DNA from 3 places in the Streptomyces sp. NPDC018947 genome. Region 2 is predicted to be linked to each of the others. Evidence: riboswitches for the same ligand, from Rfam matches in the RefSeq annotation. Region 2 holds a riboswitch; each other region holds the start of a gene.
What was found. Region 2 has a riboswitch for S-adenosylmethionine ahead of ACH499_RS01785 (aminotransferase class V-fold PLP-dependent enzyme). Riboswitches for the same ligand answer to the same signal wherever they lie in the genome.

Region 1: another riboswitch for S-adenosylmethionine. It lies ahead of thrC (threonine synthase); the one in region 2 lies ahead of ACH499_RS01785 (aminotransferase class V-fold PLP-dependent enzyme).
Region 3: another riboswitch for S-adenosylmethionine. It lies ahead of ACH499_RS09895 (amino acid ABC transporter permease); the one in region 2 lies ahead of ACH499_RS01785 (aminotransferase class V-fold PLP-dependent enzyme).

What each region holds. Positions count from the first base shown of each region.
Region 1 is NZ_JBIRZD010000009.1:200,010-204,276, reverse strand. It holds gene ACH499_RS19080 (trehalose-6-phosphate synthase) at 1-643, opposite strand, end outside; gene ACH499_RS19075 (glucosyl-3-phosphoglycerate synthase) at 701-1,645, opposite strand; SAM riboswitch class I at 1,788-1,943, shown strand; gene thrC (threonine synthase) at 1,962-3,263, shown strand; gene ACH499_RS19065 (MoaD/ThiS family protein) at 3,382-3,657, shown strand; gene ACH499_RS19060 (cold-shock protein) at 4,097-4,267, shown strand, end outside.
Region 2 is NZ_JBIRZD010000001.1:390,323-394,589, reverse strand. It holds gene ACH499_RS01795 (cytochrome bc complex cytochrome b subunit) at 1-852, shown strand, start outside; gene trpD (anthranilate phosphoribosyltransferase) at 985-2,049, shown strand; SAM riboswitch class IV at 2,131-2,247, shown strand; gene ACH499_RS01785 (aminotransferase class V-fold PLP-dependent enzyme) at 2,416-3,786, shown strand; gene ACH499_RS01780 (Lrp/AsnC family transcriptional regulator) at 3,802-4,083, opposite strand; gene ACH499_RS01775 (rhomboid family intramembrane serine protease) at 4,080-4,267, opposite strand, start outside.
Region 3 is NZ_JBIRZD010000003.1:412,493-416,759, forward strand. It holds gene ACH499_RS09880 (beta-ketoacyl synthase N-terminal-like domain-containing protein) at 1-570, shown strand, start outside; gene ACH499_RS09885 (putative leader peptide) at 685-807, shown strand; gene ACH499_RS09890 (glutathione S-transferase C-terminal domain-containing protein) at 927-1,589, shown strand; SAM riboswitch class IV at 1,643-1,751, shown strand; partial or broken gene ACH499_RS09895 (amino acid ABC transporter permease) at 2,133-2,456, shown strand; gene ACH499_RS09900 (LLM class flavin-dependent oxidoreductase) at 2,672-3,877, shown strand; gene ACH499_RS09905 (NtaA/DmoA family FMN-dependent monooxygenase) at 3,895-4,267, shown strand, end outside.

The sequences.
Region 1 (4,267 bases), on a different contig from region 2:
TGAACGCGTCGGCCCACCGCCGGGTGAGGAACCCGAGCCGGTCGGCGCCCAGCATCCCGCGCAGCACCTGCTCGGCGATGTCGTCCGGCAGCATCCGGAAGTAGTCGACCGGCGCCCACGGCGTGTGCGAGAAGTGCCCGATCCTGAGGTCGGGCCGCAGCTCGCGCAGCATCCCCGGCACCAGCGTCAGGTGGTAGTCCTGCACGATCGCGACCGCGCCCTCGGCGGCCTCCTCCGCCAGCGCCTCGGCGAAGGCCCGGTTGTACGCCTCGTAGGACGCCCACTGCCGCCGGAACTCCGCGTCGAAGACGGGTTCGAGGGGCGTCTGGTACAGCATGTGGTGCACGAACCACAGCACCGAGTTGGCGATCCCGTTGTACGCGTCCGTGTGCACGTCGGCCGGGACGTCCAGCATCCTGACGCCGTCCTCGCCGACCCCGCGCCGCACCGCCTCGCGGTCGCCGTCGCTGAGCGCGGAGCAGACCCACAGCGCCCCCGCGTCCGGCCCGATGGCCGACAGCCCGGAGACCAGCCCGCCGCCGCCCCGTTTGGCGTGCAGCGAACCGTCCTCGCGCACCTGGTAGGAGACGGGCCCCCGGTTGGAGGCGACCAGTACCTGAGCAGCACCGAAGGTTGAAGCCATACGCCTCAACCTAGCCCGGCCCCGAAAAGCTCAAACGTGCCCCGGCGCCGGCGTGGGTCAGGCCACCCTCCGCGCCGCGTACTCCGCGATCTGCGCCATGGGCGGCCGCTCCTCGGTGTCCACCGAGTAGGTGCGCGGCTCGAAACCGGCCGCGCCCCGCTCGAACTGGGTCAGGGACGGGCGCACCAGATGGCCGCGGGCGAGCCGGAGCTGGGCGGTGCGGTAGATCGCGGCGGACATCCGGCCGAGCGCCCGGCCGTCCTGGTGCCGGTGCCTGCGGACGCCGACGTCGACCTGGGCGAGGGCGTCCAGGCCGACCATGTGCAGGGCGTCGACCAGCATGCCCAGCTCCACCCCGTATCCGACGGGGAAGGGAAGCCGTTCGAGCAGCGAGCGGCGGGCCGCGTACTCGCCGCCGAGCGGCTGGACGAAGCCGGCCAGCAGCGGCCAGTGCATGTTGAGCAGCGGGCGCGCCATCAGCTCCGTGACCCGGCCGCCCCCGCCGGCGGCCGTGCCGAGCGGGCGGTCGTACATGGCCTTCACGAGGTGCACCTCGGGATCGGTGAGCAGCGGGCCCACGATGCCGGAGACGAAGTCCGCGCAGAAGTCGCGCAGATCGGCGTCGACGAAGCAGACGATGTCGCCGCTCGTGACCAGCAGCGAGCGCCACAGCACCTCGCCCTTGCCGGGCACCGCGGGCAGGCGGGGCAGGATCTCGTCGCGGTGGACGACCCGCGCCCCGGCCGCGGCGGCCACCGCCGACGTGCGGTCGGTCGATCCGGAGTCCACGACCACGATCTCGTCCACGAGGGGGACCTCGCGCACCAGCTCGCGGCGGATCACCGCGACGATGTCGCCGACGGTCGCCTCCTCGTTGAGCGCGGGCAGCACCACACTGACCGTCTGGCCGGTGGCGCGCTTGGCGGCCATGATCCGGGCGAGCGGCCGGTCCGCGACGGACCAGGACCGCGCGCCCAGCCAGCGCTCGACTTCTTCCAGCACGGTCGGTGGGCTCCTTCGTGATCCATCTCGCTGTACGGACGACTATCTCAACTGTCGTGGGCGTCGGTTACAGTCTTGAACAACGCGGAGGACCCGCACATGCCGGGGTCGACGCGTGAACCAGTGCAGAACAACCACATACCGCTCATCCAGAGGGGCAGAGGGACACGGCCCGATGAAGCCCCGGCAACCCTCCAGTCGGTTCTCGCAGATCACGGACGATCGCAGCGCGAGGCTCCCGGCTAGGGAAGGTGCCAAATCCGTCTCACGGCGAGATGCGTCGTGAGGAAGATGAGGAGAAAGGGCCTCGCCTCACATGGCTGTGCAGACTGTCGCAAGCACCACCGACACCCCCGCTGACTCCGCCTCCCCCGTCGATCTGGGCCCCGCCACGGCGCTCTCCTGCCGGGAATGCGGCCACCGCGTCCCCCTCGGTCCGGTCTTCGCCTGCGAGGAGTGTTTCGGCCCGCTGGAGATCGCCTACGACTTCTCGGCCTACGACACCGAGGAACTGCGCAAGCGCATCGAAGCGGGCCCCGCGAACATCTGGCGCTACGCCCCCCTGCTGCCCGTCCCCGCCGACGTGGCGACCAAGCCGAACATCAACCCGGGCTGGACCAAGCTGGTCAAGGCCGACAACCTCGCCCGGGAACTCGGCGTCACCGGCGGGCTGTTCGTCAAGGACGACTCCGGCAACCCGACGCACTCCTTCAAGGACCGCGTCGTCGCCCAGGCCCTGGAGGCCGCCCGCGCCTTCGGCTTCACCACCCTGTCCTGCTCCTCCACCGGCAACCTGGCCGGTGCCGTCGGCGCCGCCGCCGCCCGGGCCGGCTTCCGCTCCTGCGTGTTCATCCCGCACGACCTGGAGCAGGGCAAGGTCGTCATGGCCGCCGTCTACGGCGGTGACCTGGTCGGCATCGAGGGCAACTACGACGACGTGAACCGCTTCTGCTCCGAGCTGATCGGCGACCCGGCCGGCGAGGGCTGGGGCTTCGTCAACGTCAACCTGCGGCCGTACTACGCCGAGGGCTCCAAGACCCTCGCGTACGAGATCTGCGAGCAGCTCGGCTGGGAGCTGCCCGACCAGATCGTCGTGCCGATCGCCTCCGGCTCCCAGCTCACGAAGATCGACAAGGGTCTGCAGGAGCTGATCGGGCTCGGGCTGGTCGAGGACAAGCCGTACAAGATCTTCGGCGCCCAGGCCGAGGGCTGCTCGCCGGTGTCCACCGCCTTCAAGGCCGGGCACGAGGTGGTGCGCCCGCAGAAGCCGAACACCATCGCCAAGTCGCTGGCGATCGGCAACCCGGCCGACGGGCCGTACGTCCTGGACATCGCCCGCCGCACCGGCGGCGCGGTGGAGGACGTCGACGACGCGCGGGTCGTCGAGGCGATCAAGCTGCTCGCCCGCACGGAGGGCATCTTCGCCGAGACCGCCGGCGGTGTGACGGTGGGCGTCACCAAGAAGCTGATCGAGAACGGCGTCCTGGACCCGTCGCTGACCACGGTCGTCCTCAACACGGGTGACGGCCTCAAGACGCTGGACGCGGTGGCGGGCACCGGGCTGACCGCGACCATCCGTCCCAGCCTGGACTCGTTCCGCGAGGCGGGGCTCGTCTAGCGGCCGTCCCGCCGTACCCGTCCGCGGGCCGTCGCCGGCCGGCCGTGCCCGCGACGACAGCCGCATGTCCCACACTGCCCCGCGCCCCCGGGGTCGTCACCAGACCGGAGGTTTCCACGTGAGCGTGACCGTTCGCATTCCCACCATCCTGCGTACCTACACCGGCGGACAGGCGGAGGTCGCCGCCGACGGCGCCACCCTCGCCGAGGTCATCTCCGACCTGGAGAAGAACCACACCGGCATCGCCGCCCGCGTCCTGGACGACCAGGGCAAGCTGCGCCGCTTCGTCAACGTCTACGTCAACGACGACGACGTCCGCTTCGAGCAGGGCCTGGAGACGGCGACGCCGGACGGCGCCGGCGTGTCCATCATCCCGGCCGTCGCCGGCGGCTGACGGTCCCGTCCGTTACCTTTGGTAATCGGCGTGACGCAGAGTTCATCGAATTGCCCCCTCCGTGAGAGAAGCGGAGGGGGCAATTCCATGTGATTGAGCGCGGTAGAGTTGGGGAACGCGGCCCTGATCTCCAGATCGGCGCCCATGAATTTCTGCCGTCCGCCCGACAAGAAGTAGCCAAAGTGTGGGCGTATTTCGCGGCTTTTGTTCGCTTTGTGCGGCCCGACTTGCCCTGAATTAAGGCGAATTTCGGCCACATTCCGGACCGGGTGCGTCCAGATTTCTCGTCCGATTGACCTGTTGCAGACGGCAGTTGGACAGATACATTCAGCCGCGGTCGACGCGTTCCGGCGCACGCCCCCACCCATCGGGGGGCGAGGTCTGACCCGGATCCGCGAAGTGTGGATCTGTGCAAGGGCCAGTAATAGGGGAGTTAGGCATGGCTCAGGGCACCGTCAAGTGGTTCAACGCGGAGAAGGGGTACGGCTTCATCGCGGTCGACGGTGGTGCGGATGTTTTCGTCCACTACAGCGCGATTCAGATGGACGGCTACCGCACCCTCGAAGAAGGCCAGCGGGTCGAGTTCGAGATCTCGCAGGGTCAGAAGGGC
Region 2 (4,267 bases):
CCGGTCTACATGGCCAAGGCCGGAGGCTTCTTCTTCCTGGTCTTCGGTGTGGTCGCGGCCATCGCCGGCCTGGTGACGGTCAACCCGATCTGGAGCATCGGCCCCTACCGGCCCGACCAGGTGTCGACCGGTGCGCAGCCCGACTGGTACATGGGCTTCGCCGAGGGTCTGGTCCGCGCCATGCCGGGCTGGGAGATCAACTTCTGGGGTCACACGCTGGTCCTCGGCGTGTTCGTCCCGCTGGTGATCTTCGGTGTCTTCCTCGCGGCCATCGCCGTGTACCCGTTCATCGAGTCCTGGGTGACCGGTGACAAGCGCGAGCACCACATCCTGGACCGGCCGCGCAACGCCCCGACCCGCACGGGCCTCGGCGTCGCGTGGGTCACCGCGTACATCATCATGCTGATCGGTGGTGGCAACGACATCGTCGCCACGCACTTCCACCTCTCGATCAACGCGGTCACCTGGTTCGTGCGCATCGGGTTCTTCGTCGGCCCGGTCATCGCCTTCGTGGTCACCAAGCGGATCTGCCTCGGCCTCCAGCGTCGCGACAAGGACAAGGTGCTGCACGGACGCGAGTCCGGCATCATCAAGCGCCTGCCGCACGGTGAGTTCATCGAGGTCCACGAGCCGCTCAGCCAGGGTGCGCTGCACACGCTCACGTCGCACGAGCAGTACAAGCCGGCCGAGATCGGCCCGACGGTCGACGAGAACGGCGTCGAGCGCAAGCCGAAGGCCGCGGAGAAGCTCCGCGCCAAGCTCAGCAAGGCGTACTACGGCGAGGGAGCGCAGATCCCGAAGCCGACCGTCGAGGAATACAAGGAGATCACGAGCGGCCACGGCCACCACTGACCTCCAGCAGTCGCCACACCACGGTCGAAGGGCCCCGTCCGGTCTGCGGACGGGGCCCTTCGCCGTGTCCTGGGGCTGGATAGGGTGGGAGCACACTCCCTTTCCACGACGCACACGATTCTGGAGCGGCTCATGAGCGCTGTGACCCCCGCTGGAGGCGACACCGCGGCGGGCCGCTCCTGGCCCGCCCTGCTGAACCGGCTGCTGGACGGCCGCGACCTGTCCGCCGGCGACACCGCCTGGGCGATGGACCTGATCATGCGCGGCGAGGCGACCGACGTGCAGATCGCGGGCTTCGCCACGGCGCTGCGGGCCAAGGGCGAGACCGTCGAGGAGATCTCCGGCTGCGTCCGCTCGATGTACGAGCACGCGCACGTGATCGACGTGCCCGGCGAGACCGTCGACATCGTCGGCACCGGCGGCGACGGCGCCAGGACCGTCAACATCTCCACCATGTCGGCCGTCGTCATCGCCGGCACCGGCGCGAAGGTCGTCAAGCACGGCAGCCGCGCCGCCTCCTCGGCGTCCGGGGCGTCCGACGTGCTGGAGAAGCTCGGGGTCAATCTGGAGCTGACGCCGAAGCGGGTGGCACAGGTCGCCGAGGAGGCCGGGATCACCTTCTGCTTCGCCGTGAAGTTCCACCCGGCGCTGCGCCACGTGGCGACCGCCCGCGGCCAGCTCGGGGTGCGGACCGTCTTCAACTTCCTCGGCCCGCTGACCAACCCGGCCAAGGTGAACGCCCAGGCGGTCGGCGTCGCCGATCCCCGGATGGCGCCGATCATCGCCGGGGTGTTCGCCGAGCGCGGCAACTCCTCCCTGGTCTTCCGCGGCGACGACGGCCTCGACGAGCTGACCACCACCTCCACCTCACGGGTGTGGGTGGTCCGGGACGGCACGGTGACCGAGGAGGCCTTCGACCCGCGCGACGTCGGCCTCGAACTGGTCCCGGTCGAGGCGCTGCGCGGTGCCGACGCCTCCTACAACGCCGATGTCGCCCGCCGGCTGCTGGCCGGTGAGACGGGGCCGGTGCGGGACGCCGTGCTGCTGAACTCGGCCGCGGCCCTGGTGGCCCTGGAAGGCGGCGGCGGGACGCTGGCCGAGCGGATCCGGGCGGGCATGGAGCGGGCCGCCGAGTCCATCGACTCGGGCGCCGCCCGGCGGACCCTGGAGCGCTGGGTGGCCGCCAGCAACGCGTAGCACCGCCCCGTCGGTGACGTCCGTCCCGCGATCCGGACTCGGGTTGCGGGGCGGCGATCACTTCACGTACGTTCCTTCCCAGGTCATGAGTGACAGTCATTCGGCCCCGGCCGACTGTCCGGCAACCCTCCGTCCGTGGCGGGGTGCCCCGGGTGAAGACCAGGCCGTGGACAGCAGGGTTCACGGCAAGCGCGGACCCCTCGCGAAACCAGGGGTCCTGGGTCGTCCGAGGGAGTCTCCCGTGAATCAGCGAATGCGATAGGGCCGCAGAGCCCCGCCTCCGCATCCCCTTCTTCCCCACCGGTCCCACGCTCGAGCCCTGGTCGCTCGCGTGGCGATGACACGTGCCTTCACGGGAGTACTTCCATGTCCGTCTCCGCCGTTTCCGCCGACCGCTCCGTCCACGCCCCGCTGCCCGTCCTCGGCCGGGACGTCACCGTCCCGCTGGTCACCGGCGGCGAGGTCAGCTACGCCGCGCTCGACTACGCCGCCAGCGCGCCCGCGCTCCAGCGGGTCTGGGACGACGTGGCGGCCTACGCCCCGTACTACGGCAGCGTGCACCGCGGTGCCGGGTACCTCTCGCAGCTCTCCACCGACCTGTTCGAGAACGCCCGCAGGACCGTCGCCGAGTTCCTCGACTGCCGCGACAGCGACCAGGTGGTGTTCACCCGCTCCACCACCGACTCGCTGAACCTGCTCGCCGCCGCGCTCCCGGCCGGCTGCCGTGTCTTCGTCTTCGAGACCGAGCACCACGCCTCGCTGCTGCCCTGGCGGGACGCGCAGGTCACCTACCTCGACGCCCCGCGCACCCCGGAGCAGGCCGTGGAGACCCTGGAGCGCGCGCTCGCCGCCCGCGAGCCGTACGGGCCGGCCCTGGTCTGCGTCACCGGCGCCTCCAACGTCACCGGTGAGCTGTGGCCGGTGCGCGAACTGGCCGCCGCCGCGCACGCCCACGGCGCCCGGATCGTGCTGGACGCCGCCCAGCTCGCCCCGCACCACCCGGTGAGCGTCCGCGACCTGGACGTCGACTGGGTCGCCTTCTCCGGGCACAAGCTGTACGCCCCCTTCGGCTCCGGCGTCCTCGCCGGGCGCGCCGACTGGCTGCGGGAGGCGGAGCCGTACCTCGCGGGCGGCGGCGCCAGCCGCAGGGTGAGCCGGCGCGCGGACGGGGGCGTGGACGTGGAGTGGCACGACAGCGCCGCCCGGCACGAGGCCGGTTCGCCCAACGTCATCGGCGCCTACGCCATCGCCTCGGCCTGCAAGGCGCTCACCGAGGCCGGCTTCGAGACGCTGGTGGCCCGCGAGGAGTACCTGATCGGCAAGGTCCGCGACGGGCTCGCCGCGGTGCCCGAGGTGCGGGTGCTGTCCCTCTTCGGCGACGACGCCCCCCGCGTCGGCGTCCTGTCCTTCGTGGTGGACGGCTGGAACAGCTCCCACTTCGCCGCCGCCCTCTCCGCCGAGTACGGCATCGGCGTGCGCGATGGCCTGTTCTGCGCCCACCCGCTGGTGCGCACCCTGCTCGGCAGCGACCCGCAGACCCAGGGCGAGTGCGGCGCGCCCGAGGCGGCACCCGGGGAGAAGTCCCTCAACGCCGTCCGGGTGAGCTTCGGCGCGGGCACCCCGGACGAGCACGTCGAGCGGTTCGTGAACGCCGTCAGGGAGTTGGTGAGCGAGGGCGCCCGGTGGAACTACCGCACCGAGGAAGGCCGTTGCGTGCCGGACACGTCCGGGGCGTGAGCCGAACGCCGGGCCCTAGTTGTCGAGGCCGATCGCGAAGGCGGCCTCCAGGTCGTGCTGGGAGTAGGTGCGGAACGCCACGTGCGTGTCCGTGCCCTCCACACCGGGGATCTTGCTGATCCGGCCGGGGATGACCTCGGCCAGGTCCTCGTGCTGGTTCACCCGCACCATCGCGATCAGGTCGTAGGTGCCGGTGACGGAGAAGACCTCGCTGACGTTCTCCAGCGCGGCGATCTGCTCCGCGATCTCTGGGATCCGGTCCACGCTGGTCTTGATGAGGACGATCGCGCTGATCACGGCTGGTTCTCTCCCTCGGGGGCCGTCGCTGGAACGCCCCCAACTCTAGTCCCACCGCCGAACCGCACCCAGGCGAAGGCGAAGCCCAGCCCGAAGCCCACCAGGTGCGCGAGGTACGCCACCCCCGGCCCGTCACCGGCCCGCCCCGCCGCCGTCCACTGGAGGGCCGCCCAGAACGGCAGCA
Region 3 (4,267 bases), on a different contig from region 2:
CCGGTGCCGGCCGGGGCCCGGGACCGGCTCGACGAGCCGGGTGGCACCACGGTCGACCTGGGCGTCCGGCCCGCCCGTTACCGCGCGGGGCGGCCGCGGCTGCCGGGCCCCATGCTGCTGATGCTCGACCGGATCACCGGCCACTGGCCGGACGGGGGCGGTGCGGGGCTCGGACGGCTGCGGGCGGAGAAGGACGTGGACCCGGGGGAGTGGTTCTTCCGCGCCCACTTCTTCCAGGACCCGGTGCAGCCGGGGTCGTTGGGCGTGGAGGCCATGTGCCAGCTCCTCCAGTACCACCTCCTCGCACACGGCGCCGCGGACGGCGTCCCGCACCCGCGGTTCGAGCCCGTGCTGCCGGGCCGTGAGACGACCTGGACCTATCGTGGCCAGGTCACCCCGGCCAACAGGCTGATCAGGGTGGACATGGACATCACGGAGAGAGGGACGGACGCGCGGGGCCCCTACGCGATCGCGGACGCGGTGCTGTGGGCCGACGACACCTGCATCTACCGGGTGCGCGGCCTGGGCACGCGGGTGGTGTCCGACGCGCCGCCCCGACCGGTCCGGTGACGGGCCGGCGGGCCTCCCGGCCCACATCGCGGACCACCGCGTGGACGCCCCCTTGACGCGTCCGGGACGCCGGTCGACACTTCCCTGGTAATCCTAGTGAACGGGTAGGGAATCATGGGGCGCCTCCAGCCGGTCACCCGCGACGCGAGCGGTACGCCGGCGGCCTGCCCCCTGCTCACCTCCCGCCGTCACATCGACCTCCTCCGCGTCTGCAGCGCCATCAGCTCGCCGCGCTGAGCCGTCCGGCACCGGGCGTGCGGTCCCGCACGGGTGCCGCCCGCCCCCGGTGTCCGCTCATGGCAGCCCGCCGCCTCCGCCGCGCGTGCCCCCGCGCGCGCCCGCACCCGGGGAGAACCATGTCCGTCACACCGCTCGCCCCCGCCCCCGCCTTCCGGGGACGCGTCGGCCGCGATCCGCGCAGCGGCCACTACGCCGTGCCGCGCCGCTACCGCCTCCACCTCTCACCCGGCCACGGCGACAGTCTCCGCGTCGCGGTCGTGCACGGTCTCCTGGGGCTCGACGAGGTGTGTCCGGTGAGCCTCCTCGACCCCGAACCCGACTGTCCCGACGGCGGCCACTCGGTGCTGCGCCCGCTGTACGAGGCGAGCGCGCACCACTACCGGGGGCCGGCCGTCGCGCCGGTGCTCAGCGACGGCTGGTCGGGCCGCATCGTCAGCACGCACGCGCCCGACATCATGCGTGACCTCGCCCGGCACTTCGCCTCGGCCGGCCCGGAGCTGTACCCCCGCGGCGCGGAGGCCGCGATCGAGGCCGTCGAACAGCTCTGCGCGCGGGCGGCCGACCCGGCCGCGCGGGACCAGTTGGAGCAGCGGCTGACCGCCCGCCGCCATGTGCTGGGGGACCGGCTCACCGCGGCCGACGTGGAGGTCTGGGTGGCCCTCACCCGGCTCGGCACCTCCGCGTACCGCACGGGCGACCACCCCGCCCTGTGGGCCCACGTGCGGCGCCTGGGCACGCACCCGGCCTTCGCCCGCCATCTCGAAGGCCGTCCCACCTGACGGGACGGCGTTGACACGCGAACGGTCAACTGCCTTACTTGCGGACCAAGTACGGTCATGGGCGTCGGCGACAAGCGCCGGCCGCTGACCGGCGACCCCCGCTCCGCGGTGGGGTGCCCCGGGTGACGACCGGACCGGACGACACTTCGGCGAGCGCGAGGCCCACGGGCCGGAACGGTGACGGTGACGGACATGGACGCAGCTCCCAGGACGGCGGACCACCGCCCCCGGGGTCACCTGCGCCCGTACCCGAGCCCGCTCGTCGCCGACCGGAGCGTCGATCTGCTCCGCGTCAGCAGCGCACTGTGTACCGGCCGCGGCCGCGACCGCCGCCGAGGCTGACCTCCTTCCCGAGCGTCGACGCCCGCGACGGTCGCACGGCCACGACGAACACCGCCCGAGCGGTGTGCCGTTGTCCTTCCCGCCCCGGTCCCGTGCCTCCCCGTGCGCCTCCTCGCGCGGCGGAGCGGTTCCCGCCGCTCCGCGACGCTCCAGCGGCTCACCGCACGACCCCGGGGTGTCCGAATCCCCCGGAGTCCTCCCATGAGCGAACCCCCGGGTGCCGCCGTGTCCCCCGCCGAGGCACCGCCCACCCCCGCCGCACCCCGGCCGCCCGCCGTCCAGCGGGTGCCGCCCCCGCGCCGGCCCGGACGCCGGATCGCCACCGCGGCCGTCCTGGTCGTCGTCGCCGAGGTCGTCCACGGCCTGGCCACCGGCACCGTCCACCAGTGGGACCGCTTCCGCCACCGGTTCCCGCGCCCCACGGTCCTCGACGGCCTCCTCGTCACCCTCGAAGTGGCCGCGCTCAGCGCCGTGTCCGGTCTGCCGGGCGGTGTGCTGCCCGCCCCCGCCCGGCTCTCCGGCAGCCGAACCGGACCCGGTGGCGGTACGGCTCAAACCCGCCGACGTCCCCGAGACGCCGTGACGGAGCGGGAGCGGTCCCCGGCACACTCCGCCCGGCCGCAGCTGGCGGCACCGTCCGCGCACCGCCGCCGGCGGGCCGGCGCCCGCTGCCGCCCCTGATCACCGCCCCGCCACCGCGAGGCCCGCGTACCCGTACGGACGACCAGGAAGGCACACCCGTGTCCACCACTCCCACCCCCCTGCACCTCGCCGTGGCCCTGGAGGGCACCGGCTGGCACCCCGCATCGTGGCGCGACCCCGCCGCCCGCCCCACGGAGCTGTTCACCGCCGCCTACTGGGCCGGCCTCGTGGCCGAGGCGGAACGCGGCCTGCTCGACTTCGTGACCATCGAGGACGGTCTCGCCCCGCAGTCCTCCCGCCTCCTCGGCCCGGACGAGCGCACGGACCAGGTGCGCGGCCGGCTCGACGCCGTACTGATCGCGTCCCGGATCGCGCCCCTGACCCGGCACATCGGACTGGTGCCGACGGTGACCGCCACCCACACCGAGCCGTTCCACGTCTCCAAGGCGATCGCCACGCTCGACCACGTCAGCACCGGCCGCGCCGGTGTGCGCGTGAAGATCTCCGCCCGCCCCGACGAGGCCGCCCACTTCGGCCGCCGCACCCTCCCGCGCATCGAGAGCTACGAGAGCCCGGCCGCCCGCGAGCTGGTGGCCGGCCTGTTCGACGAGGCCGCCGACCACGTCGAGGTGATCCGCCGGCTCTGGGACAGCTGGGAGGACGACGCCGAGATCCGGGACGTGGCCACCGGCCGCTTCGTCGACCGGGACAAGCTGCACTACATCGACTTCCGGGGCCCGCACTTCAGTGTCAAGGGCCCCTCCATCACGCCCCGGCCCCCGCAGGGCCAGCCCCTCGTCACCGCCCTCGCCCACTGGAGCGTGCCGTACCGGCTCCTCGCCCGGCAGGCCGACGTCGGCTACGTCACCCCGCGGGACACCGCCGAGGCACACGCGATCGTCGCGGAGATCCGCGCCGAACAGGAGGCGGCCGGGCGCGCCGCCGAGCCGCTGCACGTCTTCGCCGACCTGGTCGTCCTCCTGGACGACGACCCCGCCGAGGCCGACGCCCGCAAGAACCGCCTGGACGAGAGCGCGGGAGAGCCGTACACGAGCGACGCCCGCGTCTTCACCGGCACCCCGGCCCGACTCGCCGACCTGCTGGAGGAGTTCGCCACCGCCGGGCTGACCGGCTTCCGGCTGCGACCCGCCGTACTCGGGCACGACCTGCCGGCGATCACCCGCGGCCTGGTCCCCGAGCTGCGCCGCCGCGGGCTCTTCCGCGACGCCTACGAGGCGGACACCCTGCGCGGGCTCCTCGGCCTCGCCCGCCCCGCCAACCGCTACGCCACCGCCACCGCCTGAGCCGGAGGACCCCCGCCATGACCAAGCCGCTGAAGCAGATCCACCTGGCCGCGCACTTCCCCGGCGTCAACAACACCACCGTGTGGAGCGACCCGCGGGCCGGCAGCCACATCGAGTTCAGCTCCTTCACGCACTTCGCCCGGACCGCCGAACGCGCCAAGTTCGACTTCCTGTTCCTCGCCGAGGGCCTGCGCCTGCGCGAACAGGGCGGGCGCATCCACGATCTGGACGTCGTCGGCCGCCCGGACACCTTCACCGTCCTCGCCGCGCTCGCCGCCGTCACCGACCGCCTCGGACTGGCCGGCACCATCAACTCCACCTTCAACGAGCCCTACGAGGTCGCCCGCCAGTTCGCCAGCCTCGACCACCTCTCCGGCGGACGCTCCGCGT